DNA from 2 places in the Afipia sp. GAS231 genome. Region 1 is predicted to be linked to the other one. Evidence: riboswitches for the same ligand, from Rfam matches in the RefSeq annotation. Region 1 holds a riboswitch; the other holds the start of a gene.

The links. A riboswitch is a leader RNA that binds a small molecule or an ion and turns the genes downstream of it on or off. The one in region 1 is predicted to bind S-adenosylmethionine.
Region 2: another riboswitch for S-adenosylmethionine. It lies ahead of BLS26_RS20180 (O-succinylhomoserine sulfhydrylase); the one in region 1 lies ahead of BLS26_RS22670 (homoserine O-acetyltransferase).

The regions. Positions count from the first base shown of each region.
Region 1 covers NZ_LT629703.1:4,798,608-4,813,237, reverse strand. Annotated here, with positions in the region: gene BLS26_RS22710 (LysM peptidoglycan-binding domain-containing M23 family metallopeptidase) at 1-847, shown strand, start outside; gene BLS26_RS22705 (SMP-30/gluconolactonase/LRE family protein) at 1,034-2,662, shown strand; gene clpB (ATP-dependent chaperone ClpB) at 2,751-5,390, opposite strand; gene BLS26_RS22695 (MOSC domain-containing protein) at 5,612-6,388, shown strand; gene BLS26_RS22690 (YeiH family protein) at 6,444-7,490, shown strand; gene BLS26_RS22685 (TIGR02594 family protein) at 7,492-8,208, opposite strand; gene BLS26_RS22680 (alpha/beta fold hydrolase) at 8,436-9,302, shown strand; gene metW (methionine biosynthesis protein MetW) at 9,400-10,068, opposite strand; gene BLS26_RS22670 (homoserine O-acetyltransferase) at 10,070-11,287, opposite strand; SAM riboswitch at 11,371-11,450, opposite strand; gene BLS26_RS22665 (chorismate mutase) at 11,615-12,463, shown strand; gene hisC (histidinol-phosphate transaminase) at 12,521-13,618, shown strand; gene BLS26_RS22655 (prephenate/arogenate dehydrogenase family protein) at 13,615-14,556, shown strand.
Region 2 covers NZ_LT629703.1:4,296,476-4,311,105, reverse strand. Annotated here, with positions in the region: gene BLS26_RS20245 (methylated-DNA--[protein]-cysteine S-methyltransferase) at 1-148, shown strand, start outside; gene BLS26_RS20240 (helix-turn-helix transcriptional regulator) at 158-997, shown strand; gene BLS26_RS20235 (VOC family protein) at 1,053-1,412, shown strand; gene BLS26_RS20230 (SRPBCC family protein) at 1,558-1,962, shown strand; gene BLS26_RS20225 (hypothetical protein) at 1,959-2,504, shown strand; gene BLS26_RS20220 (hypothetical protein) at 2,606-3,055, shown strand; gene BLS26_RS20215 (MATE family efflux transporter) at 3,181-4,623, opposite strand; gene BLS26_RS20210 (hypothetical protein) at 4,744-5,805, opposite strand; gene BLS26_RS20205 (amidase) at 5,943-7,418, shown strand; gene BLS26_RS20200 (TetR/AcrR family transcriptional regulator) at 7,420-8,103, opposite strand; gene BLS26_RS20195 (HlyD family secretion protein) at 8,194-9,465, shown strand; gene BLS26_RS20190 (DHA2 family efflux MFS transporter permease subunit) at 9,404-11,005, shown strand; gene BLS26_RS20185 (2'-deoxycytidine 5'-triphosphate deaminase) at 11,021-12,127, opposite strand; SAM riboswitch at 12,250-12,329, shown strand; gene BLS26_RS20180 (O-succinylhomoserine sulfhydrylase) at 12,404-13,597, shown strand; gene BLS26_RS20175 (SGNH/GDSL hydrolase family protein) at 13,855-14,630, opposite strand, start outside.

The DNA.
Region 1 (14,630 bases):
CCGGCTCTACCAGAGCATTTACGAGACCGCGCTGCGCAACAAGGTGCCGGCGACCGTCATCGAGGACATGATCCGGATCTACTCCTACGACGTCGATTTCCAGCGCAAGGTGCAGCCCGGCGACTCCTTCGACGTGTTCTATGCCGGCGAAGACGAAGGTTCGGCGATCACCGAAAAGACCGAGGTGCTGTTCGCGGCCCTTACCGTCGGCGGTGAAACCAAGAAATACTACCGTTTCCAGACCCCCGACGACGCCGTGGTCGACTATTACGACGAGACCGGCAAGAGCGCGAAGAAGTTCCTGGTCCGCAAGCCCGTCAACAACGCGATCATGCGCTCGGGCTTCGGCGGCCGCCGCCATCCGATCCTCGGTTACGTCAAGATGCACACCGGCGTCGACTGGGCCACGTCCTACGGCACGCCAATCTTCGCTTCCGGCAACGGCGTGCTCGAAAAGGTCGGCCCCGAAGGCGGCTACGGCAAATATATCCGCATCAAGCACAATAACGGCTACGAGACCGCCTACGGCCACATGTCGGCCTTCGCCAAGGGCATGGAGCCCGGCAAACGCGTCCGCCAGGGCCAGGTCATCGGTTTCGTCGGATCGACCGGCCAGTCGACCGGCCCGCACGTCCACTACGAAATCCTGGTCAACGGCCGCTTCGTCGACCCGCTGCGCGTCAAGCTGCCGCGCGGCCGCTCGCTCGAGGGTCCGATGATGGCGGGCTTCGAGAAGGAGCGCGATCGTCTCGATACCCAGATGAGCAACCGTGGCAGCGGCGCACGGGTCTCCGATGCCACCGGCACCGCCGGCGCCCCGCCGGTGCGTCAGGTCAGCAATCGCTGAATTTTCGATAAGATCCTGACGAACTGAAATCGCCGGCACACGATTGTCGTGCCGATTTGGCCGTGCGCCGGTTTGGCCGTGTGTCGATTTTGTGGCTGCGGCACAGTGGTTTTTGCGACAGGTTTCGTTTGCCAAACCGTCATCCCGGACGAATACTCTCCTCCAAAATCAACGGGAGGTAGCGTCATGACGAGCAGGCTTGCATGCAGTGCGACTGTTGCTGCGATCATTCTCACCACCACCATTATCGGCGCTTCGGCGCAGACCTATGAGGTCACCAAACTCGTTCCCGGTTCGGCGTTCCATGGCGTGCACGGGCTCGGCATCGACAAGTCCGGGCGCCTGTTCGCCGGCAGCGTCGCAGGCGCCGCGCTGTACGAGGTCGATCTCACTAATGGCACGGCGAAAATTGCGATCCCGACGCCGGAAGGCATGGCCGACGACATCGCGTTCGCGCCCGACGGCACCATGGCCTGGACCGGCTTTCTCACCGGCGATCTTTATTCGCGCAAGGGCGACGGCCCGATCAAGAAACTCGCCTCGGGGCTGCCCGGCATCAATTCGCTCGCCTACCGCAAGGACGGAAGGCTGTATGCGACGACCGTCTTCCTCGGCGACACCCTCTATGAGATCGACGTCGAGGGCGTCAAACCGCCGCGCCAGATCATGGAGAAGATGGGCGGCCTCAACGGCTTCGAATTCGGCCCGGACGACATGCTGTACGGCCCGCTGTGGTTCAAGGGCCAGGTCGCCAAGGTCGATGTCGACAAGGCCGAACTGACTGTCGTCGCCGACGGCTTCAAGGTTCCGGCCGCGGTCAACTTCGATTCCAAGGGCAATCTCTGGGTCGTCGACACCGCGCTCGGGCAGCTGGTTCGGGTCGATCCCAAAACCGGCGCCAAGAAGATGGTCGCGCAGCTAAAACCCTCGCTCGACAACCTCGCGATCGACGACAAGGACCACATCTTCGTCTCCAACATGGCCGATAACGGCATTCAGGAGGTCGATCCGGAAACCGGCGCGGCCAAACAGGTGATTATCGGCAAGCTGGCGCTGCCCGGCGGCATCGGCGTGGTTTCCGACGGCGACAAGGACACCATCTATGTTGCCGACGTGTTCGCCTACCGCACCGTCGACGGCGCCACCGGCGAAGTCTCCGAACCCGCCCGCATGCATGCCGACGGCGTGACCTTGGAATATCCGATGAGCGCCACCGCCAAAGGCGACGACGTGCTGCTATCGAGCTGGTTCACCGGCACGGTGCAGGTGATCGACCGCAAGACCGGCAAGACCACCGAAATGCTGCACGGCTTCAAGGCCCCGCACGACGCCGTCAAGCTCAGTGACGGCAGCATTCTCGTCAACGAACTCGGCACCAAGTCGCTGGTGCGGGTCCAGGGCGAGCATGGCGATACCCGCACCCCGATCATCGGCCTTCTCGAAGGACCGGTGGGCATGGTCCAGGCATCGAGCAGCGCTGTTTACATTACGGAGGCTTTTTCGGGACAGGTATCGAAGATCGAGACCAACGGAGTGAAAGACGTGATCGCCAAGGACCTGAAGATGCCCGAGGGCATTGCATTGGCGCCTGACGGCAAGCTGATCGTCGCCGAAGTCGGCGCCAAACGCATCGTCCAGATCGACCCGGCGAGCGGGACCATCACCGAGATCGCCGCCAATCTGCCGATCGGCCTCGCCGGCGCCCCCGGCGGATTGCCGACCAACATCCCGACCGGCGTCGGCGTCGGCGCATCGGGGGTGATCTATTTCTCGTCGAACATCGAGAATGCGATCTACAAGATCACGAAGAAATAACCCACAACCGTCATGCCCGGGACATCTGCGCGAAGACGTGCTTCGCACTTTTGCCCGGGCACGACGTCGTCGTTTAGCTGAACCGTACTCAGTTCAACTTCCGCTTCGGGACCGGCGCTTCGAATTGCGCGATCTCGGCGGTTTGCGGCGCCTTGCCGTTGAAGGTCAGCACGTTGCCTTCCGAGGAAATCGCGACGCGGTCGCCGTCGGCGACCTCGCCGGCGAGGATCATCTCGGCCAGCGGATCCTGCAGGCTGCGCTGGATCACCCGCTTCAGCGGCCGTGCGCCATAGGCGGGATCCCAGCCCTTGGCCGCGAGCCAGTCGCGCGCCCCGGCATCGAGCGTGAGCACGATCTTGCGCTCCTCCAGCAGCTTTTGGAGGCGGGCGAACTGGATCTCGACAATCCGGCCCATCTCGCTCTTCTGCAGCCGGTGGAACAGGATGATCTCGTCGACGCGATTGAGGAACTCGGGCCGGAAATGCGCACGCACCATGCCCATCACCTGCTCGCGCACCTCGGAGGTGTCCTCGCCTTCCGGCTGGTTGACCAGAAACTCCGAACCGAGGTTCGAGGTCATGATGATCAGCGTATTGCGGAAGTCGACGGTGCGACCCTGGCCATCGGTCAGGCGGCCGTCATCGAGCACCTGCAGCAGCACGTTGAAGACATCCGGATGGGCCTTCTCGATTTCGTCGAACAGCACGACCTGATAGGGCCGCCGCCGCACCGCTTCGGTCAATGCGCCGCCCTCGTCATAGCCGACATAGCCGGGAGGCGCGCCGATCAGCCGCGATACCGAATGCTTCTCCATGTATTCGGACATGTCGAGGCGAACCATCGCGGTCTCGTCGTTGAACAGATATTCCGCCAGCGCCTTGGTCAGCTCGGTCTTGCCGACGCCGGTCGGGCCTAAGAACATGAACGAGCCCATCGGCCGGTTCGGGTCCTGCAGGCCGGCGCGCGAACGGCGCACGGCGGTCGCCACCGCCCGCACCGCTTCAGCCTGGCCGACCACGCGGTTGCCGAGACTGCCCTCCATCTTCAGGAGCTTGTCCTTTTCGCCCTCCAGCATCTTGTCGACGGGCACGCCGGTCCAGCGCGACACCACCTGCGCGATGTGGTTGGCGGTGACCGCCTCCTCCATCATCTCGCCGGGATTTTCCTTGGCCTCGGTATCGGCGAGCCTTTTTTCGAGCTCGGGAATCCGGCCATAGGCCAGTTCGCCGGCGCGCTGGAATTCGCCGCGGCGCTGCGCGTTGGCGAGTTCGATCCGCAGGCCGTCGAGCTCGCTTTTCAGCTTCTGGGCGTTGGAGAGCTTGTTCTTCTCCGCGCTCCAACGCGACGTCAGGTCAGCCGATTTCTCCTCGAGATCGACCAGCTCCTTCTGCAGCGTCTGCAGGCGGCTCTTCGAGCCGGCATCGGTTTCCTTCTTCAGCGCCTCCTGCTCGATCTTCAGCCGGATGATTTCCCGGTCCATCGAATCGAGTTCTTCCGGCTTGGAATCGACCTGCATCTTCAGCCGTGCCGCTGCCTCGTCCATCAAATCGATGGCCTTGTCGGGCAGGAAACGGTCGGTGATGTAACGGTTCGACAGCGTGGTCGCCGCCACCAATGCGGAGTCGGTGATGCGCACGCCGTGGTGCTGCTCGTATTTGTCCTTCAGTCCGCGCAGGATCGAGATGGTGTCCTCGACCGTGGGCTCGCTGACGAAGATCGGCTGGAACCGGCGCGCCAAAGCAGCGTCCTTTTCGACGTGCTTGCGGTATTCGTCGAGCGTGGTGGCGCCGATGCAATGCAGTTCGCCCCGCGCCAAAGCGGGCTTCAGCAGATTGGACGCATCCATCGCGCCGTCGGCCTTGCCGGCGCCGATCAGCGTATGCATCTCGTCGATGAATAGGATGATGCTGCCTTCGGCCGAAGTAACCTCCTGCAGCACGGCCTTCAACCGCTCCTCGAACTCGCCGCGATATTTGGCGCCCGCAATCAGCGAACCCAGATCGAGCGACAGCAGCTTCTTGTCTTTCAGGCTTTCCGGCACGTCGCCGTTGAGGATGCGCAGCGCCAGGCCCTCGACGATCGCGGTCTTGCCGACGCCGGGTTCGCCGATCAGCACCGGATTGTTCTTGGTGCGGCGGGACAGCACCTGGATGGTGCGGCGGATTTCCTCGTCGCGCCCGATCACGGGATCGAGCTTGCCGTCGCGCGCGGCCTGGGTCAGGTCGCGGGAGTACTTCTTCAGCGCGTCATAGGCGTTTTCGGCCGTGGCGCTATCGGCGGTGCGTCCCTTGCGCAGCGATTCGATTGCCGCGTTGAGATTCTGCGGCGTGACGCCGCCCTTGCTCAGGATGGTGCCGGCGTCGCTGCCCTTTTCGAGCGCGAGCCCGAGCAACAGCCGCTCAACCGTGACAAAACTGTCGCCGGCCTTTTCGGCGGCCTTTTCCGAAGCATCGAAAGCGCGCGCCAGATCGGGGGCCAGATAAACCTGCCCCGCACCGCTTCCGGAGACTTTTGGGAGTTTGTTGAGGGCGTCCTCGGTGGCTTTGAGGATGGCGCGGGAATTACCCCCGGCGCGGTCGATCAGACCGCCGGCCAGGCCCTCGCTGTCGTCCAGCAAAACTTTCAGCATATGCAGCGGCGAGAACTGCTGGTGTCCGTCGCGCACCGCCAGCGATTGCGCAGACTGAATGAATCCGCGCGCCCGCTCGGTGTATTTTTCAATATTCATTGTTGCTTTCCCTCGGCCTGCCGTTCCCACCCCTAAGGCATGAAAATGGCATCTTCATTGGGTTTCCGCGCGGCTGCGTTGACATTCCTCAACCGGCCGGCAGTCGTCGCCATCATTTTGTAGGCTTGATGCAAATGTGGGCATCGGCGGCCGAAACGGAAGAGGCCGGCCTGCAATTTTGGGGCGGTAGCGGGGCTTGAGGGAATCCCCTACAAGGCCGAATGACCTCGTCTCCGACCGCGACAATCGCCGGCATTTACCGCTATCCCGTCAAAGGCCTCTCCCCGGAACCGCTCGGCCAAGCCGCGCTTCTGCCCGGCGAGACGCTGTCGGCCGACCGCCGCTACGCCATCGAGAACGGCCCCTCGGGCTTCGACCCGGCCGAACCGAAATGGCTGTCAAAACCCCACTTCCTGATGCTGCAGCGGGACGAATGGCTGGCGCCGCTGCGCACCCATTTCGACGATGCGAGCCACGTCCTGACCATCCGCCGGAACGGTGCGGTGGCGGCCGAGGGCGACCTCGAAACATCAGAGGGCCGGACCGCGATCGAGCAGTTCTTTGCCCACCGATATGCCGGCGAGATCAAGGGGCCGCCCAGGATCCTAACCAGCCCGGGCCACAGCTTTTCGGACGTCGCCCGCAAGGTCGTCTCGATCATCAATCTCGCGAGCCTCCGCGCCATCGAGAGCATGGTCGACCACCCCGTCCACCCGCTTCGATTTCGGGCCAACCTCTATGTCGAGGGCTGGCCGGCCTGGCACGAGTTCGAGCAACTCGACCGGACGCTCGCCATCGGCGATGTCCGCCTCAAGGTGGTCAAGCGCATCGTCAGATGCGCCGCCGTCAATGTCGATCCCGACACCGGCGCGCGCGACCTCTCGATCCCGAACACGCTGATGCGCCGCCTCGGCCACAACGATTGCGGAATCTATGCCGAGGTCATCGCCGGCGGCAGCATTGGCGCGGGCGACGCGATCGCGACGATTGTGCATTAGTCTTGGCCGCGATTCCGGTATCGTGACCGGGCACGCAGCCCCCTGAGGTCATCTCTTGCTCGAACGCGTCATCCGCCTCCTGCCTGGCTTGATCCTCTGCGTGGCGGTAACCGTCGTCGCGATGCTGCTTGAGCGGGTGGAGGTCGGTTTTGCCGGCCAGCCTTACCTGGAAGCGCTGGTCATTGCGATCCTGCTTGGCGTCGCGATCCGAACCGCCTGGACGCCCGGGCCGACCTGGAGTGCCGGCATCCAGTTCAGCGCGAAGATATTGCTGGAAGTCGCTGTCGTGCTGCTTGGCGCCGCCGTCAGCGCCAGTGCCGCGGCGGCGCTCGGGCTGGCATTGATCTTTGGCATTGCCGGCATCGTGGTGGTTGCGATCGCGAGCAGTTACGCGATCTGCCGCCTGCTCGGCCTGCCGTTGCGGATGTCGATCCTGGTGGCGTGCGGCAACTCGATCTGCGGCAACTCGGCGATCGCTGCGGTCGCGCCGATCATCGACGCCGACAGTGACGACGTCGCCTCCTCGATCGCGTTCACGGCCGTGCTCGGCGTTGTCGTCGTATTATGCCTGCCGTTTCTCGTGCCGCTGTTGAAGATGTCGTTGACGCAATACGGCGTTATGGCCGGCCTTACCGTCTATGCCGTGCCACAGGTTCTGGCGGCTACGCTTCCGATCGGCGAGTTGAGCAACCAGGTCGGCACCGTGGTCAAGCTGGTCCGCGTGCTGATGTTGGGCCCGGTGGTGCTCGGCCTTTCGCTGATCAGCCGCCACCTTCCACCGCAACACCGGAGCGGCGCGAGCGAAGTCAGGACGACGAGACGCTCCGGCCCTGCGCTGCACGAACTGGTGCCATGGTTCATCCTCGGCTTTCTGATCGTCGCCGCCTTTCGGTCGTTCGGACTGATCCCGCAGGCCATGCTGATCCCGCTGGCAACCACGGCCAGCCTGCTCACCACCGTATCGATGGCCGCGCTCGGATTGGGCGTGGATGTGCGGGTCGTGGCCAACGCCGGTGTCCGCGTCACAGCCGCGGTCACCGCTTCGCTTGTCATCCTGGGCCTCATCAGCCTCGGCCTGATCCGTCTGCTGCAGATCGCCTGATCTAGCCGGTCGGCATGACGTAGGCGTAGATCCGGCCGCGCGAGATCGGCGCTTCCCGGACCCGATTGCCGTTATTGCCGGATATCATGATCGGATTTCCTGACGCATCGATGCCGGTAATGATACCGACATGGCCGCCGCCGCGTCCGCGACTCATGACGGCGATGGCGCCGACCTGCGGACCGGAAACGCGCTCGCCGTAATGCGCGAACGAACTTGCCATGTCGGAGCCGGTGCCGCGATAGCCGGAGTGCTGCAGCACCAGGTTCATGAACCGCGCGCACCACAGACTGCCGCGGCCGGTCGGATTACCGCCGAGGTAGCGCCGCGCTTCGGCGACGACGTTCGATGAGGTGAAGCTCGCCGCCATCGCGCCTCCGGTCGGCGTCAGGGTTGAATTCGCTGCGGCGCTTGCGCTCGCTGCGGCGCTTGCGTTCGGTGAGAAGCTTGCATGGGTGTCGGCAAAGCCGCCCGCCTGCATCTGCGCCACACCGCGCTCCCAGCGCGAACTTTCCGTCAGATGCCGACGTTGGATGTGAACGTAATGCCGCCTCGCGTGATGGCCGGCGTGATAGGCGCGCGCATGACGCCCTCCGCCATGATGAGACCGTGCGTGAGCGGGCGTGACGGATACGGCGATCGACGCCGAACATAGAGCCAGTGCCAGAACTCGAGGCGAGACACGAAGTGAGCGGAGAAACGCAAGCAACTGAATCATAGATCATCCTCTGTAGCCCCCCTTCCCCTGTCGCGTTCCTGCGGAAACGAACGCGGCGGCGGTTTTGAGATTCGGGGTGTGACGAGAGGAAGATTTCATGTGGCAGTGCGAAATCGATTTCGGGGTCATTCCGCGATGATTCAGTGGCCATAAGCGATCAATGGTGCCGCATTGCCGCCGCGAGAATTAACTGCAAATCTGGGGCCGGCCAACGAGAGGAAATGCCAATGCCCCATGCCATTGCGAAAGATAATGTCCGTCTGTATTTCGAGGAAGCGGGAAGCGGAACTCCGATTATTTTCCTGCATGAATTCGCGGCCGACCATACCAACTGGGAGCCGCAGATGCGCTACTTCTCGCGCGGCCATCGCTGCATCGCCTATTCGGCCCGCGGCTACACGCCCTCCGACGTGCCGCCGACATCGGATGTCTACACCTACAAGCATTTCTACACCGACGCGCTCGCCGTACTCGATCATCTCAACATTGCAAGAGCGCATTTCATAGGCCTGTCGATGGGCTCCTATTCGTCGCTTCAAGTTGGCCTCAACGCTCCGGAACGCGCGCTGTCGATGACGCTCGCCGCGGTCGGCTCGGGCTCGAATCTCGAAAATCTCGACGCGTTCCGCAAGCAGTGCCAGGCCAACGCCGTGCAGTACGAGACGACAGGCTCGATCGAGGTCGCCAAGGCTACGCGCGAGGCGCCGAGCCGGATTCCGTTCTTGCTGAAGGACCCGCGCGGTCACGCCGATTTCTATGCGGCGTTGGCCCGGCACAGCGCGCAAGGCTCGGCCAACACCATGCGCAGTTTTCAGGGTGGCCGGCCCTCGATCTACACCCTGACCGACGCGATCCGGAAGGTGCCGACGCCGGCGCTGATCCTGTGCGGCGACGAGGACGACAATTGCGTCGAGCCCAGCCTGTTCCTGAAGCAGCACCTGGCGGCGGCGGGACTGTCGTTCTTTCCGAAGTCGGGCCATGTGCTCAATCTCGAGGAGCCCGCACTGTTCAACGAGATGGTCGAGCGGTTCATTGCACTGGTCGAGGCCGGGAGGTGGCCGGTGCGGGATGCAAGGTCGATGAAGCCGGGGTGATCGTCTAGCTGTCATTCCGGGGCACGCGAAGCGTGAACCCGGAATCTCGAGATTCCGGGTTCGATGCTACGCATCGCCCCGGAATGACGGGCAACAGCTATTTCCCCTTTCCAGCCCTCGACAGCAAAAACACGCCCTGCTCGCCGAACATGTTCCAGACCCACCATGGCAGGTTCAGCGGCACCGGCCGGCCGTAGAGATCGAGCGCCACCGCGCGTTCCATCTTGACGTTGATCTCGCCGCAGAGCTCGACGAAATCCTTGATCGTGCAGAAATGGATGTTGGCGGTATCGTACCAGGTCGCCGGCAGATTTTCCGTGCGCGGCATGTGGCCGCCCACCAGCAACTGCAGCCGCATCTTCCAGAAGCCGAAATTCGGGAACGACACGATGGCGCGGTGCCCGATCCGGAGCAGGTTTTCCAGCACCACGCGCGGCTGCCGTGTCGCCTGCAGCGTCTGCGACAGGATCACATAGTCGAAGGCGTCGTCGGGATAGTTGAGCAAATCCGTGTCGGCGTCGCCCTGCACCACCGCGAGCCCCTTGGCGACGCAGCGGTTGACGCCCTCGCGCGACAACTCGATGCCGCGGCCGTCGATGCCGCGGCTTTCCAGCAGTTGCAGCAGTTCACCTTCGCCGCAGCCAACGTCGAGCACTTTTGATCCGGGCTCGACCATGCCGGCGACCAGCAGATGATCGGTGCGGTATTTCCCGATGCGTTCGGGCGCGATGCCGCCGAGCGGCAAACTCTGTTCCTGCAACGCCATCTCAACCACCTGTCGATCCCGGGCCACCTGAGCCCAACCCGCGCGCCTTGCCTGCGGATTCCAGGAAGGCACGGGAAATGTCGAAGAATTCGGGAACGTCGAGCAGGAAGGCGTCGTGGCCGCGATCGGTCTCGATCTCGGCGAACGACACCCGCGCGCTCGACGCATTCAGCGCATGCACCAGCGCGCGCGATTCCGAGGTCGGGAACAGCCAGTCCGAGGTGAACGACACCACGCAGAAGCGGGTCTTGATGCCGCGAAACGCCTGCGCCAGCACGCCGTTATGATCGCCGGCGATATCGAAGTAATCCATCGCCCGCGTCAGATAGAGATAGCTGTTGGCGTCGAAGCGCTCGACGAACGACGAGCCCTGATAGCGCAGATAGCTCTCGACCTGGAAATCCGCGTCGAACGAGAAGGTCGGCAAAGCGCGATCCTGCATCCGCCGTCCGAACTTGCGATGCAGCGCCGCGTCCGACAGATAGGTGATGTGCGCCGCCATCCGCGCCACCGCGAGGCCGCGATGCGGCAGGGTGCTGTTCTCGGTGTAACGACCCTGGTGCCAGTTCGGATCCGCCATCACGGCCTGCCGGCCAAGCTCGTGAAACGCGATGTTCTGCGCCGAATGACGCGTCGCGCAGGCGGTCGGCATCGCCGAAAACACCCGCTCCGGATAGGCCACCGTCCATTGCAACACCTGCATTCCGCCCATCGATCCGCCGACCACGCAAAACAGCGTATCGATGCCGAGACGGTCGAGCAGCATCGCCTGCGCGCGCACCATGTCGGGGATGGTAACGACAGGAAAGTCCAGCCCCCACGGCTTGCCGGTGGCCGGGTTGGTCGAAGCCGGCCCTGTCGAACCCATACAGCCGCCGATGACGTTAGCGCAGATGATGAAGTAACGGTCGATATCGAGTGGAAGGCCCTGACCGACCATGTTCGCCCACCAGCCCGCCTTGCCGGTCATCGGGTGCACATTGGCGACATGCTGATCAAGCGTCAGCGCATGGCAAATCAAGATGGCATTGGAACGGTCCGCGTTCAGTTCGCCATAGGTTTGATAGGCGATCTGGAACGGCGCGAGATCGACGCCGCAATCGAGTTTCAGCGGCTGCTCCATGCCGAACTTCGCCACCAGCGAGGTCGGATGATCGGCCTCATGGGCGCGATCCTCGCTGTGGATCGACGGGCTGGGTATCGACTGCACATTTGTCATATCGGCACCGGCCTCCTTAGCGGAGGTCCATGGACAGAATCAGGCCAATAAAAAACCCGGCCTGAACAAAGGTTCGGCCGGGATCACTTCTGTCCCCGGCCTGTTTAGCGAGTTGTTTAACGTGGCTGCAAGCCGGCCGGCTCAAATGACCACGGAGAAAGCCAAAGCTAGTCCCGGGCAGGCTTTTCGTCAAGGCTTGTCCATGGTTAACCGTCTCGCCGCAGCGCACGGTCCCGCACGTTTCCTTTGCTTTCATCGGCCGTCTTTCCTAATCAATGACTGCGTTTGCCGGCAATTTCGACCGATCCGGCATTGAGAGTTGAGAATATGTCCAAGGCACCCCCGGCTCCGCCCTCGCTGCAGGAGCTACGCAAAGAGATCGACGCGATCGACGAGCAGGTCCACCGTCTGCTGATGGCGCGCGGCGACATCATCGACCGGCTGATCCAGGTCAAGCAGACCCAGGAAGTCGGCTCGGCGTTCCGTCCGGCGCGCGAGGCCTCGATGATGCGCGAACTGGTCAAGCGCCATCGCGGCATCCTGCCGCTCGACACCATCGAGAGCATCTGGCGCGTCATCATCTCGACCTTCACCTTTGTCCAAGCGCCGTTCGCGGTGCATGCGGATGTTTCGGTGAGCGAGCCCGCGATGCGGGATTCGGCGCGGTTTCATTTCGGCTTCGTCGTGCCTTATGTGGCGCATTTCAGCGCCCAGGCCGCGGTCGAGGCGGTGGCGAAATCCAAGGGCGATCTGGCGCTGGTCTCGGCGATCTCGAGCCGCACGCCATGGTGGATCGCACTCGAAGCCGACGGCGCGCCGAAGATCATCGCCCGCTTTCCGTTCCTGGAACGCGCCGACCATCCGGCAGCGCTTCCGGTGTTCGTGATCTCGCGGGTCGCCGACGACGCCATGGACACCGAAGTCCAGATGTGGAGCGTCCGCGTCTCCGGCTGGAACGCCGACACGGCGCGCGCGCTGGCGCCGCTCGCGGAAATCGTCGCCGTGCCCGATACCGCCTTCGACGGCGCGGCGCTGCTGGTGTCGGATGCCGGCACCGGCTTTGAGAAGATCAAGATGGCCTTGATTGGGGCCGGTGCGTCGGTGCGTTCGTCGGCACTCGTCGGCAGCCATGCAACGCGCTATACGGTGCCCCCGAACGGGGCTGCCAGATCTTGAACTGCCAGATCTTGAACTGCCAAGTCCTGAAACGACCCTGACGATCCGGAGTTGACGATGTACCGCCCCGTGCCGAATCCCGGCATTCTCGATATTGCGCCTTACACGCCCGGCAAGACGCCGGTGCCGGAGCCCGGCCGCAAGGTGTTCAAGCTGTCCGCCAACGAGACCCCGTTTGGGCCGTCGCCGAAGGCGAAGGAAGCTTACAAGCAGGCGGCGGCGGGCCTGGAGGACTATCCGGAAGGAACTTCGCGGGTGCTGCGCGAGGCGATCGGCCGCGCCTTCGGGCTCGATCCCGACCGCATCATCTGCGGCGCCGGCTCGGACGAAATCCTCAACCTGCTGGCGCACACCTATCTCAGCCACGGCGATGAGGCGATCTCCACCGCCCACGGCTTCCTCGTGTACCCGATCGCGACCATGGCGAACGGCGCCACCAACGTCGTTGCGCCCGAGACCGAATTCACCGCCGACGTCGACGCCATCCTCAAGCGTGTCACGCCGAAGACCAAGCTGGTGTGGCTCGCCAACCCGAACAACCCGACCGGGACCTATATTCCGTTCAACGAGGTCAAGCGCTTGCGCGCCGGGCTGCCGCCGCAGGCGCTGCTGGTGCTCGACGCTGCCTATTCCGACTACGTGTCGCGCAACGACTATGAACTCGGCATCGAGCTGGTGGCGACCACCGAAAACACCGTGATGACGCATACGTTTTCCAAGATTCACGGTCTTGCCGCCTTGCGCGTCGGCTGGATGTTCGGCCCGGCCAACATCGTCGACGCCGTCAACCGCATTCGCGGCCCGTTCAACGTCTCGACCCCGGCGATGCTCGCCGCGGTCGCCGCCATCGAAGACACCGCGCATGTCCAGATGTCGAAGGCGTTTACCGAGACGTGGCGCAACTGGCTGACCGAGGAAATCACCAAGCTCGGCCTCAAGGTGACGCCGAGCGTGGCGAACTTCGTGCTGGTCCATTTTCCGCTCGACAAGGGCAAGACCTCCGCCGAGGCCGACGTGTATCTGACCAAACGCGGCCTGGTGCTGCGCGCGCTGAACAATTACGGCCTGCCGCATTCGCTGCGCATGACCATCGGCACCGAAGAGGCCAATCGCCTCGTCGTCGACGGGCTGCGTGACTTCATGGCGGCCAAGTGAGCGCCGCTCCGCTGTTCAACCGCGTCGCGCTGATCGGCTTCGGGCTGATCGGCGGCTCGATCGCGCGCGCCGCGCGGGCCCAGGGCCTGGCTGGCGAAATCGTCACCACGGCACGCTCGGAGAAGACGCGCGCGCGCGTCGCCGAACTCGGCATCGTCGACGCCGTGCTCGCGACCAACGCCGAAGCGGTCAAGGACGCCGACCTCGTCATCCTCTGCATTCCCGTCGGCGCCTGCGGGCCGGTGGCGCAGGAGATCGCGCCGTTCCTGAAAGCCGGCGCCATCGTTTCCGACGTCGGTTCGGTCAAAGGCGCGATCGTGCGTGAGATGTCGCCGTACCTTCCAGCGAGTGTGCATTTCGTACCGGCGCACCCCGTCGCCGGCACCGAGCACTCCGGCCCCGATTCCGGCTTCGCCGAACTGTTCATCAACCGCTGGTGCATTCTCACCCCTCCGGAAGGCACCGACGCTGCCGCCACCGAGCGCCTGCGTGCGTTCTGGGCCGGCATGGGCGCCAGGGTCGAGATCATGACGCCCGACCACCACGACCTGGTGCTGGCGATTACGAGCCACCTGCCGCATCTGATCGCCTACACCATCGTCGGCACCGCCGATGAACTGGCGCAGGTGACGTCGTCCGAAGTGATCAAGTTTTCCGCCGGCGGCTTTCGCGACTTCACCCGCATCGCGGCCTCGGATCCGACGATGTGGCGCGACGTGTTTCTGAACAACAAGGACGCGGTACTCGAAATGCTCGGCACCTTCACCGAGGATCTCTCGAAGCTCACCCGCGCCATCCGCCGCAACGACGGCGAAGCGCTGTTCGAACACTTCACCCGCACCCGCGCCATCCGCCGCGGCATCGTCGAGATCGGCCAGGACTCGGCAGCGCCGGATTTCGGCCGCCCGCATGCGAATCTGGAGAAGAAGGCGGAGTAGGATTACACGTCGCTCCATCAACTCGTCGTCCCGGCCTTGAGCCGGGACCCATAACCACGAATGTTGGTTGTCGG
Region 2 (14,630 bases), 500 kb from region 1:
GGCGGGTAACTATGCCGACAAGATCTCGCCGAACGGCGGCGCCATTTCCAAGCGGCGGCTGCTCTCGATCGAGGGCGCACACCCGACCACCAGCAAGACCCTGTTCGACGTGCTGCTGCCGGTTGCGCCACCCCGGGCGCCTACCTAAATTGGCGGGATGACCGCAACCACGCTGCTCGATCGCCCATCCATCTCGGTATCCGACTTCCGCTGCGAGGCCGGCCCCGGTGACAGGCCGTTCGTCGAGCAGCATCGCTGTCACTCGATCTCCTATGTGCGCAAGGGCAGTTTCGGCCTGCACTGCCGCGGCAAGTCCCATGAGTTGGTGGCGGGATCGGTGCTGATCGGCCATCCCGGCGACGAGTATACCTGCACCCACGAGCACGTCTGCCGCGACGAGTGCCTGTCGTTTTTCCTCAAGCCGGAACTGGTCGAGACGCTCGGCGACAGCAAGACGATCTGGCAGGCCGGCTGTGCGCCGCCGCTGCCGGAACTGGTGGTGCTCGGCGAACTGGCGCAATCGGCGGCAGATGGCAACAGCGACATCGGCCTCGATGAAATCGGCCAGCTGCTGGCGAGCCGCTTTGCCGAGGTTGTTTCCGGCAAGCCGCGCAAGGCTGGTTCCCTCGCCGCCCGCGACCGCCGCCGCGCGGTGGAAACCGCCTTGTGGATCGATGCGCATTCGCACCATGCCATCGGCCTGGAAGACGCCGCCGATCAGGCCGGCATCAGCCCGTTCCATTTCCTGCGGCTTTTTTCGGACACGCTCGGCGTCACCCCGCACCAATATCTGGTGCGCTCGCGGCTGCGCCACGCGGCGCGGCGGCTGGCGGACGACGACAGCGCCATCACCGACATTGCCTATGACGTCGGCTTCGGCGACCTCTCCAATTTCGTGCGCACCTTCCACCGCGCCGCCGGCGCCTCGCCTTTAAAATTCCGCCAAGCCTCGCGGGGCGACCGCAAGATTTTCCAAGAACGACTTGCCCTCAACTGACTAGGGTTGCTCCAGGCCGCGCGGCAATCCCGCGCGCTTGTCACTGGAGAACACCATGTACGACCACATCGGATTGCGCGTCGGCAACCTCGACGCCAGCGTTCGCTTCTACACCGCAGCCCTCGCCCCCTTGGGCTTTGTGCTCTGCTCGCGCGACGATAGCGGCGCGGGCTTTGGCCCGAAGGGTGAGCCCGCATTCTGGCTGCATCTGCACAAAGGCAATTCAGGTACCGGCGCGCATGTCGCGTTCCGCGCGCCCGATCATGCGGCGATCGGAAAATTCCACGCAGAGGGCCTGAAAGCCGGCGGACGCGACAATGGCGGCGCCGGACCACGCGCCGATTACAGCCCGACCTACTACGCGGCGTTTTTGACCGACCCCGACGGCAACAACGTCGAGGCGGTGTGTACGTAGGGCGCGCCGTTACTTATCCACCGTCATTGCGAGCGCAGCGAAGCAATCCATCTCGTCGCGCAAAGAAAGAATGGATTGCTTCGTCGCTTCGCTCCTCGCAATGACGGCTCAACTCAATCATCCCTGTCCAAGAAAGACTTGAATCATGGCTTCCATCCAGAAAGACATCTCCATCGACGCCACCCCTGACGACGTCTGGGACGCGGTGCGCGATTTCGGCGCGCTGCATACACGGCTGGTGCCGGGCTTCGTCACCGATACCAAACTCGACGGCGATGCGCGCATCGTTACCTTCGCCAGCGGAACGGTGGCGCGTGAACTGCTGGTCGATTGCGACGATCAGCACCGACGGCTGGCCTACGCCATCGCCGCCAACGAGCGCGTGAAGCATTACGCCGGGTCGGTCCAGGTGCTCGCCGACGGCGCCTCACGCACCCGGGTGATCTGGATCGTCGACCTGCTGCCGAACGAGATCGCGCCCTACATATCCGCGCAGATGGACCAGGGGGTGCTGGCCATGCAGAAGCAACTGAGGCGCAGTGCGGCATGATCTCGCCGTTTCTCAACGCGCTCGGCGCGGATGGCCCTGCGGCCGACCGCGCCGGCCAGATGGATCTGTACGGACGCTTTGTCGGATCCTGGGATCTCGATGTCCGGCAATACTCTGAAGACGGCAGAGAACTCCGACGCGCCGGCGAGTGGCATTTCGGCTGGGCGCTGGAAGGGCGTGCGGTTCAGGACGTCTGGATCGTCCCAAAGCGCGGCGAATTGCGTCGCGGCGATGCCGCGGCCAACGTCAATTCCTATGGCACCACGCTGCGGGTCTATGATCCCGATATCGACGCCTGGCGCATCCAGTGGACAGACCCGGTGACCCGGAATTTTCTGCAGATGATCGGCCGCGCCGAGGGCGACGAGATCGTTCAGCTTGGAAATGGGCCGGACGGAAAATTGATGCGGTGGAGTTTTTCGGAGATCACCCCTGACTCCTTTCTCTGGCGCGGCGAGGTCTCCGCCGATCAGGGCGCGACCTGGCGCATCAACACCGAGTTCACCGCCCGGCGAAGCGCTCGCGATCATGCGCTAGCGTGATCTTTCTCACAGATCGGCCGACCACCCTCTCCTAGCCTCGCCCCGTGCGTTCGAATGGCGCCGCGTCCGCGGGCATTGCGAGCCGCACGGGGAGTCGAACCATGACCGGAGCTGACAAGGTGGTGTGCCAGGCGGCGACGCTGCTGCTGCTGTTTACGCTCACGTCGATGCCGGCCAACGCGCAGTTTGTGGGCGGCGGAGGCGGCGGCGAAGACATGATGACGCAGATGGCGCCGATGCTGGAAATGATGAAGGCGAGGATGGGCAAGCGCCGCTTCGCCATGATGATGCAGACCATGGGGCCGATGATGGGCCGCATGATGGAAGGCGGCGGTGGAATTCCCGGCGGTTTCGGCGGAATGATCCCCGGCGGCTATGGCGGCGGATACGCGCCCGAAGGTTACGGCGCCGGCATCGGCGGCTACGGCGGCAGCGATTTCATGGGCATGCTCGGCGGCGGTGGCGGCGACCTGATGGGTATGGTGCCGCAACTGATGCGCATGGCCAATGTCGGCGGCGGCAGGCACGGGCGAAGGCATCGGCGAAGGTAGTTACCGCCCTCGCCGTCATTGCGAGGAGCGAAAGCGACGAAGCAATCCAGACTTACTTTGCGGCTAGATGGATTGCTTCGCTTCGCTCGCAATGACGATCTCAAACGACGACGCTGGTCCCGACATTACGACAACGCCGGCCGTGCGGCCGGCACCTCGGCCTGCTTCGGCCCCCACCGCGTCAGCACAACGCTGGCGCAGGACAACACGCCGAGCACCACCATTGAGGCGGCCGCCAGCATGAAGAAGTCCTGCGCGGTGGCATTGTGGGTCGACAGCCACCAGCCGCCGGTGCCGATGAACAACAGCCGCGCGCTCTGCGCCATGACCGGGCCGATCACCTTGGCCGCGCCCTGCGATGAAAAATACATCGACGACGCGAGACCAATGAAGGCGTACATCGGCGCCGCCGTCGACAGATATTGATGGCTCGCGGCACGCACGCTGGCATCCTTGGTGAACAGGTTGACCCAGACGTCGGGGAAGATCGCGATCAAGGTCGCGATGGTGCCGACCGCGAGGAACGAAACGAACCCCGCGGTCCATGCCACGCGCCGGGCCCGCGCGATGCGTCCCGCGCCGACCGACATGCCGATCATCGGCACCGAAGCGATGCCGACCGCGAACGATACCGACGTCAGCAGGAATTCGAGCCGCGCGCCGATGCCGTAGCCGGCAAGAATTTCGGTGCCGAAGCTCGCCAGCATGTGGGTGAAGATGCTGATGGTCAGCACCGATTGCAGCGGCGAGAAGCAGGAGATGGCGCCGACCTTGAGGATGTCGAAGAACATCGCCCCTTGAATCTTGAGGCCGAAGAGTTTTGGAATCACGCGCGACCGTCCTGAAAACAGGTACCAGGACATCACGGAGATGCTGATGAGATAGGCGGTCAGCGAGCCGGCGGCGACGCCGCGCATGCCGAATTGCGGGATCGGACCGAGACCGAGGCCGAGCGTGCCGCCGAGAATGATCTGGCAGACCGCTGATGACAGCATCATCAGCGACGGCAGTTTCATGTTGCCGGTGCCGCGCAGCACGCCGGCCATCGTGTTCATCAGCCACGGCGCCACCGCGCCACCGAAGAAGATTTGCGTATAGGCGATCGCCTGCGTCAGCACGTTGCCGCGGCCACCGAGCAGTTCCAGCAGCTTCGGACCGAAGATCAGCATGCCCAGCATGAAAGTCAGCCCGAAGCAGACGCCTATCAGCAGCGCGTGGGCGGCCAGCGTCGAGGCGCGCTCGACATCGCCGGCGCCGAGCGCACGCGCGATGGCGGAGGCGACGCCGCCGCCCATGGCGCCGCCCGACATCGTCATGGTCAGGATCACGCAGGGAAACACCAGCGCCATCGCAGCCAGCGACTCGACGCCAAGCCGGCCGATATAGGAGGTCTCGGCGATGACCACGCAAGTGCTGGCGCTGAGCGCGATCACGTTGGGCCATGCGAGCCACAGCAATGTCGGCAGAATCGGGCGATCGAGCAGCGCGTTCTTCGCCGGCGCTTCCGGCGGCGGAAGCGGACGCTCGTCCTCGTCTACGGGCAGTTCGGCGACGGCAATATCGGGCATTTCGTCTCCCGCCGCGCAGTCTGATTGCTGCGCCGCGGGGTTGTCCTACCACGACCGGGCCGGATTCCCTGTGCACGGGGCGCAAGGGGGGCCTGCACGATTGCAGGCGAGCGGGTTCTTCTACCCGATCGACCAGACAAACGGCGCCTTGCCACCGACCGGCGGCTTCAAGTGCACTGGAATGTGGCGGCCGCAGCCGGCCGCCAGGCCCTCGAACAGACCTGTGAGAACGTTGGCGCAGGCCGGGTGATAATCGCCGACATCGGCCATCAGCTTCCAGCTCTGCTGCCGCACTTCGAAGGCGCCCTCCGAGGTGCTGATCTCGGCGACATCGTCCTGCGACTCGAACAGCACGCGCAGGAACGCGACGAAATCCTTCGACGAGCCTTTCGCTGCATCCTGACCCATCGCAAAGCTGTTCGCGATCTCGTGGAAATACTGCATGCCGATCAGCTTTCCGGTGAGGTGCAGCAGATAGCCGGCGTCTTCCGGCCCGAACACCTGCACCATCACCGGAGCCGCGGTCTTCACATATTCCATCGCGTAGTTGCGATAGGCCTTCTCCAGCCGCGGCTTCGGCCAGCTATCGACCGGCAGCGCCGGCGCGGTGGCCGGATCGAACAAGGGCGCTTCGAGGTGCCGCGCGAACACCAGCCGCGCGTCGAGCTCGAGCGGATGGTCGTATTCGCAATAGTAGCCTTCGAGCCCGTCCTGGCCGTCAACGCTCTGCTTGGTACAGACGAAGCCGAGATTGAGGTTGCCGAGCGCCACACCGTTGTTGGCGTGCCAGCCGCGCAGCATCGCGCGCGAGACTTCGCCGGGCACGCCGCAGATCGCAGTCCCCCGCCAGATCCAGCGCGGCGGTGGATAGCGGATCCAGGCCTTGCGATCGGTCTCGTGCATGTATTCGACATGGACGCCGCCGATCCAGTTCGAGAGATAGTGATATCGCGCGGCCGCGACCGCCGGCGGCAGATGATCGAGGCCGAGTTTGACCAACCCCGGCAGGAAGCGCTCCTGCTGCTGGCGGCGGAACACCCGGAATACGAATTCGGCGGCATCCGCGGTGCCGCGCCTGGAGACCACGATGAGAATGAGGCCGGTGAAAAACGCATGGTAGAGATCGGCGACGCTGCGCCATTTCGTCCATTGCGCTTCGCGTTCGCCATCCTGCCCTGCCATCGCTTCACTCCCATTTTTGTGGAAGCACATTGTCATCGCGCGCGAGGCGGCGCAATGCGCCGCGCGCGAGGCTGGATTGCCTTGACGCGGACGCTTGCGAAACTAAGGTCCGAAGCAACGCCGAAGGGATCGATTGCATGACACTACCGATGAGCTGGGACGAGTGGACGCGACACGACGGCACGGCGTTGGCCGCACGCGTCCGCAAGGGCGAACTCACGGCAAAGGAATTGGCGAAGCAGGCGGCGGCCGGGATCGCCAAGGTCAATCCCGCGCTGTCGGCCGTCGTCGAAGTGTTCGAGGACGCGATCGCCGATCCCGTCAGCAACGGCGCCAACCCCGACGGGCCCTTCGCAGGTCTGCCGTTCCTGATGAAGGATCTCGGCCCGACCATGAAGGGCCGGCTGCAGGAAATGGGTTCACTGATCATGCGCGGCAACCGCGCGACCGCAGATACGTTCCTGACCGGAAAATTTCGTCAGGCGGGACTCAATCTCATCGGGCGCACCACCACGCCGGAGTTCGGGGTCTGCAGTTCGGCGGAAAATCCCGCCGTCTATGTCACGCGCAATCCCTGGAACACCGACTACACCACCTGCGGATCGTCGGCCGGCAGCGCCGCGATGGTTGCGGCCGGTGCGTTGCCGATCGCGCATGCGACCGACGGCGGCGGCTCGATCCGGATTCCGGCCGGCGTCAACGGCAATATAGGGCTGAAGGTGTCGCGCGGCGTGTTCTCGCTCGCGCCGCATCTGTCCGATCTGACCGGGCTGGTCTCGATTCAGGGCTGCCAGTCGCGTTCGGTGCGCGACACTGCCGCTTTCGTCGACGCCTGCCGCGGGCCCGCGCCCGGCGAGTTCATGCCGTTCTGGACCACGCCGGAGCCTTATACCGAAATGATCAAGCGCGATCCGGGCCGGCTCCGCATCGCGCTCTCGCACCAATGGGGCGCGTATCGCGCGACGCCGCAGATCGCGGCCGAACTCGCGCGGGTCGGAAAATTCCTCGAAGGCCTCGGCCATCACGTCGATTACGCGCTGCCGGAACTGGACTTTCCCGCAGCCTTCGAGGCGCAGACGACCTGCTATGTCAGCAACTTCGCCCAGGTGATCGGCAACATGCTGGCCGCGCGCGGGCTCGACCGGCCGCCGGCCGACCTCATCGAGCCCGTCAACATCCGGATCTGGGAAGCCGGCCGGCACACCAGCTTTACCGAACGCGCGCGGATGCAGGCGGTGTTCAACACCACGTCGCGCGGCTTCGGCGATTTCTTCGAGCGTTGGGATATTATCCTGACGCCGATCACCGCGCTGCCGACGCCGAAGGTCGGCACCACGGAGTACCTCACGATCAGCGACAATCCGTCGGTAGCGGACTGGTTCGGCAATCTCTGGCGCAATTTCGCGTTCACGCCGCTGGCGAACCTCTGCGGCATCCCCGCGATCTCGCTGCCGATGGCGACACATGAACACGGATTGCCGCTCGGCATCCAGGCGCAGGCGAAGCAGGCCAATGACGGCCTGCTGCTTCAGCTCGCGGCCCAGATCGAGCGGGCCATCGATGGCAAATGGAATGCGGGCGAGCGGCCCGGCGTGCACGTAACGGGCAGTTAACTCACGCCGCTCGATATCCCCTGAGGAATACGCCGACGCATTTCCGGACTCGTGCTTCGATTTGCGGGCGCGATGGCAATGGAAGGCCACCGAACATGGTGGCGCGCCGTGGCGCATCCGCGACCATGCCAAGCAACATCCCGGCGGCTTCTTCGGCATCGTCGAGCCTGATCAACCCGCGTTTCTCCTGCGTGGTCAGCCAGTCGGCCAGCGCCTTGACGGCCCGCTGGATTCCGTTGCGGTAGAACGCTCCGGCCAGATCGGAGAATTTTCCGGCCTCCTGCAGCACCATGCTCTGAAGCGCAACGACCTCCTTGTCGAGCGCGAGATCGGCGCAGGCCATCAGCGCCGCGAACAGCGCTTCGTCGATCTCGGCATGATCGATCGCCTCCAGATTGATTTCGGACAGAAACCGATCGATCCGATCCGACGTCATGCCTTCGAACAGCGCCGCTTTGTTCGGGATTAAACGGTAGAGCGTTTTGGTCGAGACCCCGGCGCGGCGCGCCACGCTCTCGATACTGGTCGCGGCATAGCCATTGTTTGAGAACTCGTGCCGTGCCGCTTCGTAGATGACCTGGCGCGTTTCGTCGTCGGGGCGAACCCGTGGTCGCCCCCGGAGGCGGCGCTCTTCGCAGGGATCCCCGCTCTGGTCGGGGGCTCGGGTGATCTTGATCTCAGCCATGTGATTAAATGATGCCTGTCATTCTATTGACAGTTCAAAGGTAGGGTCTATTTTGGAAAATATCAAGTTTCCTAATTGAGGGCGACACCCATGACCCGCCATTCCACCTCCTTCGAGATCGAGAGCCCGGTTCCAGCCGACATCAGCAAGGACTTGCTGCCCGGCCTCACCGAAACGACGGCCCCGGCCCAGCCGGCAGTCAGAAAGTTTAATTTTCGCAAGGCCTTGCTGACCGGTGCGGCGCTGGCCGTACTGGCCGGTGGCGTGTGGTATGGGTGGGATTACTGGACGGTCGGGCAATACCTGGTCTCCACCGACGACGCCTACGTGAAGGCCGATAACACCACGATCGCGCCGAAGGTTTCGGGCTACCTGCATCAGGTGCTCGTCGGCGACAACGAGCGCGTCAAGGCCGGACAGGTCCTGGCGCGGATCGACGACCGGGATTTCAAGGTCGCGCTCGACCAGGCCAAGGCTGATGTCGCCGCGGCGCAAGCGGCGATTACGAGCAAGCAGGCGCAACTCGAAGTCCAGCAGGCCGTCATCGCCGCAGCCGAGGCCACGCTCGAAGTCGACCGGGCTACGCTGACTTTCGCAGTTCAGGAAAACAAGCGCTATTCCGATCTTGCGACCACCGGATACGGCAGCGTGCAGAATGCGCAGCAGGCGCAATCGCGCAACGGCGGCGCACAGGCCGCGTTGGCGCGCGATACCGCCAACCTGACGTCGGCGCAAAAGCAGGTCGACCTGCTCAAGGCCGAGATCGTGCAGGCCAATGCTGCATTGTCGCGGGCTCAGGCGATCCAGAATCAGGCCGAACTCAATCTCGGCTACACCACCATTACAGCTCCGATCGACGGCGTGGTCGGCAACCGCACGCTGCGGGTCGGCCAGTTCGTGCAGGCTGGCACGCAGTTGATGTCGGTGGTGCCGGCCAGCGGCGCCTATGTGGTTGCCAACTACAAGGAGACGCAGCTCACCGACGTGCATGAGGGACAGGCGGTGGACATCGCCGTCGACATGTTCCCCGGCCAGATCGTGCACGGCCATGTCGACAGCATCGCACCGGCCAGCGGCCAGGAATTCGCGCTGCTGCCGCCGGACAACGCCACCGGCAACTTCACCAAGGTCGTGCAGCGCATTCCCGTGAAGATCGCGCTCGACCGCGGCAACGCTTCGCTCGTGGAGCTGCGGCCGGGCATGTCCGTGATCCCGACCATCGAGACCCGCGCCAAGGCGCCGATCCGCCAGGCGGGGGCCGCAACCAAGGTTTCGAATTCTGTTCAGGGAGCATCGTGCCATGTCAAATCTCAGCCCGTCCGCCTCGACATCAGCGCTTCCGACCTCGCCCACAACATCTGATCGCGCCAGCGCCACCACCTGGATCGCCGTGCTCGCCGCCATGATCGGCTCGTTCATGGCGATCCTGAACATCCAGATCACCAACGCCTCGCTGCTCAACATCGAAGGCGGCATCGGCACCGGCGTCGACAACGGCTCGTGGATCTCGACCTCCTACCTGATCGGCGAGATCGTCGTCATTCCCCTGACCGACTATCTCAGCCGCGTGTTCTCGTTCCGCCGCTACATGCTGGCCAGCGCCGCATTGTTTGCGGCCTTCTCGGTGGCGTGTGCCTTCACCCACGATCTGCCTTCGATGATCGCGATGCGCGGCCTGCAGGGTTTTGCCGGCGGCGTGCTGATCCCGATGGCGTTCACGCTGGTGCTGACCAAGCTGCCGAAGCCGCAGCAGCCGGTGGGCCTCGCCATCTTCGCCCTGTCGGTCACCTTTGCACCTGCGATCGGGCCGACCATCGGCGGCTATCTCACCGAGAATTACGGCTGGCGAACCATCTTCTTCGTCAACGTGGTGCCGACCATCGTGATGGTGACCGCGCTCTATTTCACGCTGGAGCGGCAGCCGATGCAGTTCAAGCTCTTGAGAGAGGGCGACTGGGCCGGCATCTTCACCATGGCTATCGGATTGTCCGCCTTCCAGACCGTGCTTGAGGAAGGTAACAAGGACGACTGGTTCGCCTCCCCCTTCATCCTGCGACTGGCTGTTATCGCGCTGGTAAGCCTGTCGCTGTTCGTCTGGATCGAACTGACGGTCGAAAAGCCGCTGATCCGGCTGCGGCTCCTGAAGCGGCGCAATTTCGGGTTCGGCACCATCGCGGTGACGCTGCTCGGCTTTGCGCTGTTCGGATCGGTCTATATCCTGCCGGCCTATCTCGGCCAGGCGCAGGGCTACAATGCCGAGCAGATCGGCGCCGTGCTGGCGTGGACCGGTCTGCCGCAATTGCTGCTGATTCCGCTGATCCCAAGGCTGATGCAACGCCTCGACGCCCGTTATATCGCCATCACCGGCCTCCTGATCTTCGCTTATAGCTGTTTCATGAACACGGCGATGTCGCCCGACTATGCCGGCGACCAGCTCTGGATTCCCAACATCGTGCGCGCCATCGGCCAGGCCATGGTGCTGACCCCGTTGACCTCGGTATCGACAAGCGCCACCGCGCCGCAGGACGCCGCGGCCGCGTCGGGTATCAGCAACATGCTGCGCAACCTCGGCGGCGCGATCGGCACCGCCGTGCTCGCCACCGTGATCACCAAGCGCGAGCAGTTTCATTCCAACATCATCGGCCAGTCGGTGACGCTCGGCCGCGAGGAAGTGCGCAACCGGATCGCCCAGACGACCGACTATTTCATGGCGCATGGCGTGCCCGATCCGGCCGCCGCGCATCAGCAGGCGATCATCGCGCTCGGCAAGACCGTGAAGCATCAGGCGCTGGTGATGGGCTTCAGCGACACCTTTGCGGTGATCGGCGTGGTGCTTGTGATCGCAGCCCTGGCGGTTGCGCTGACGCGGAAAGCGAAGACGGCCGCGGCCGCGGCGCATTGAACAAGATGTCCGGACTCAGACCTTGAAATGCTTGGAGAGCTTCAGGCCCTGCGCCTGATAGTTCGAGCCGATCTTCTGGCCGTACATCGCGTCGGGCCGCGCCAGCATTTTCTCGTAGACGAGGCGGCCGACGATCTGGCCGTGTTCGAGGATGAACGGCACCTCGCGCGAGCGCACCTCCAGCACGGCGCGCGAGCCCTGCCCGCCGGCGCCGGCATAGCCGAAGCCAGGATCGAAGAATCCGGCATAGTGGACGCGGAATTCGCCGACCAGGGGATCGAACGGCACCATTTCCGCCGCATAATCCGGGGGCACCTGCACGGCCTCTTTCGACGCCAGAATGTAGAACTCGCCGGGATCGAGAATGAGACTGCCGTCGGGCCGCGCCTCGATCGGCTCCCAGAATTCGCCGACTGCATAGCCGCCGCGGCGATCGATATCGACCACGCCGGTGTGGCGCTTGGCGCGGTAGCCGACAAAGCCGTTTGCGTTCTCGCCGGACAGATCGACCGACAGCGCGACGCCGTTGGCCAAATCTGCATCGTCGATATCGACCAGCCGCTCGGCCGCGTGCAGCGCATCGAGTTCGTCGGCATTGAGGATCGCGTCGCCGGTGCGGAAACGCACCTGTGAGAGCCGCGAACCCTCGCGCAGCAGCACCGGGAACGTCTTCGGGCTGATCTCGGCATAGAGCGGGCCGTGATAGCCGGCGCCGATCATGTCGAAGCGGCGCGTGCCGTCGGCGATCACGCGGGTGAACACGTCGAGCCGCCCGGTCGAACTCTTGGGGTTCGCAGCCGCAACGATCTCGCGCGGCAGCGCAAGGCTTTCCAACAGCGGGACGATGTAGACGCAATTCGTCTCCAGCACCGCGCCGTCGCTTAGATCTATTTCATGCAGCTTCAATTCGTCGATGCGCTCGGCCACCGTCGCGCCCGGCCCGGGCAGGAAGCTCGCGCGCACCCGGTAGGCGATATCGCCGAGGCGCAAATCGAGGCTCGCCGGCTGGATCTGGCTTTCGACAAAGGGGTATTCGGGCAGGATGAGACCCGCATCCGCCATCGCTGCGATCATGCGGTCGGGCAGAATTCCATTGGCGTCGGGCGGCAGCGAAAACGACACGGCGTGGTCCTCTGAGGCGGCCCGTCGGATGGCCCAAATGCCATCCAGACCTCATAAATAAGGGCTTTTACGGGTTATCCGATGGCCGCCTTGACGAAAAGGGCGCGAGGGAATATCAGCATGACTTATCCCGTGGTGATTTGAGCCGGCCGGCTTGCAGCCACGTTAAATAAGTCGCTAAACAGGCCGGGGACGCGTGTGATCCCGGCTTGTGGAAATTTTTCCAGGCCGGTTTTTTTGTGACCATTTTCGAAGGATGGTCACGACGGAGGTCACATGTCTGAGGCTAATTCTACCACCCGCTATCGTCCCGAAACCAAGCTGGTCCATTCCGGCACCCTACGTTCGCAATACGGCGAGACCTCCGAGGCGCTGTTTCTGACCCAGGGGTTCATTTACGACAGCGCCGAGCAATGCGAGGCGCGGTTCAAGGGCGAGGATCCCGGCTTTCTCTATTCGCGGTTTTCCAATCCCAACATCTCGATGTTCGAGCGCCGCATGATCGAGCTCGAAGGCGCCGAAGCCGCCCGCGCGACCGCCACCGGCATGGCCGCGGTGACCACCGCGATCCTGGCGCCGCTGAAAGCCGGCGACCACGTGGTGGCGGCGAAGGCGATGTTCGGGTCCTGCCGCTATGTGGTGGAAGACCTGCTGCCGCGCTACGGCATCCAGTCCACCCTCGTCGACGGTCTCGACCTCGACCAGTGGAAGAAGGCGATGCGGCCGAACACCAAGACGTGCTTCCTCGAAAGCCCGACCAATCCGACGCTCGACGTGATGGACATTTCGGCGATCGCCGAGATCGCGCATCAGGGCGGCGCGCGGCTGATCGTCGACAACGTGTTCGCGACCCCGATCTGGCAGAGCCCGTTGTCGCTCGGCGCCGACGTCGTGGTCTATTCCGCCACCAAGCACATCGACGGCCAGGGCCGCTGTCTCGGCGGCATCATTTTGTCGTCGGAAGCCTTCATCGCCGAGCACATCCACAACTTCATGCGCCAGACCGGCCCGTCGATGTCGCCGTTCAATGCCTGGGTGCTGCTGAAGGGGCTGGAGACGCTGGCCGTGCGCGTGCGCGCGCAGACCGAGACCGCCGCGAAGGTGGCGGATGCGCTCGCCAGCCATCCGAAGATCTCGCGGCTGATCTATCCCGGCCGCGCCGATCATCCGCAGGCTGCATTGGTGAAGAAGCAGATGCGCGCCGGTTCGACCCTGATCGGCTTCGAGGTCAAGGGCGGCAAGGCCGGCGCGTTCCGCTGCCTCAACGGGTTGAAGATCTCGCGCATCTCGAACAATCTCGGCGACGCCAAGAGCCTCGTCACCCATCCCGCCACCACGACGCACCAGCGGCTGGCGCCGGAGGCGCGCGCCGAACTCGGCATCAGCGAAGGCTTTATTCGCTTCTCCGCCGGGCTCGAGCATGCCGATGATCTGATCGAGGACTTTGCGGCGGCGCTGGAGAAGGCGTGAGGCGCATTCACCGTCATTGCGAGCGAAGCGAAGCAATCCAGTCTCGCTTGAAGCAAGTCTGGATTGCTTCGTCGCTTCGCTCCTCGCAATGACGGCGGATGGAGTACGTAGGGTGGGCAAAGCGAAGCGTGCCCACCCTCGCGTATCACAAAGACTGTTGGTGGGCACGGCGCAAGTGCGCCTTTGCCCACCCTACGAAGCCGCCGTTCATTATATCCGCCGCGGCGTATGGGTCCCTGCGTTCGCAGGGACGACAGCTACATCGGCCGGTAGGTCCGCACGTCGGACGGCACGTTGACGCCGAGCTTGATCTGGCCGACCGACTTGATGATGTCGTCGCCGAGCAGTTGGGCGAAGCAGGCGTAGCCCCAATCGTTCATGTGCAGGCCGTCGGAGATGACGAAGCTGTCGATCGGGATCGCCTGCCTCTCGTGCCAGTCGCGCATCACCTCGAAGCGCGGAAACACGCCGACGTGACGGAGTTCGGCGACCCTGCCGAGCAGCTTGACCATCTTGCCGGTGCTCTCGGGGTGCTCGTTGACGCGCGGCGAATATTGCGGATCGACCAGCACCAGGTCTGCTCCCGCTTCCTGAATCCGTTTGACGCCCGCCTCGACCATGGTGGCGGTCTCGCCCGGATCGAGGTTGCGCAGCACCGCGTTGGTGCCGACCTGCCAGATCACCATATCCGGATGCATGTCGATCACTTCGGCCTGCAACCGCTTCATCATTTCGGGCGCGTCCTCGCCGCCCTTGCCACGGTTGACGACGGTGATGTCGGCGGTCGGATAGTGCCGGCGCAACTGCGCGGCGAGCCGGTTGGGATATTTGAATTCCGGCGACGACGCGCCGTAACCGTCGGTCGACGACGAACCGAACGCGACGATCACGACCGGCTGCCCCGCGGCGAGTTTGCTCGCGACATGCGGCAGCGAGCCCATCGATTTTGCACCGCCCTTCGGCGACAGACACGGCACGCGGCTGAAGATATCGGACGCCGATTTCGCGACCTCCCTCACCTTGTCGATCGCCC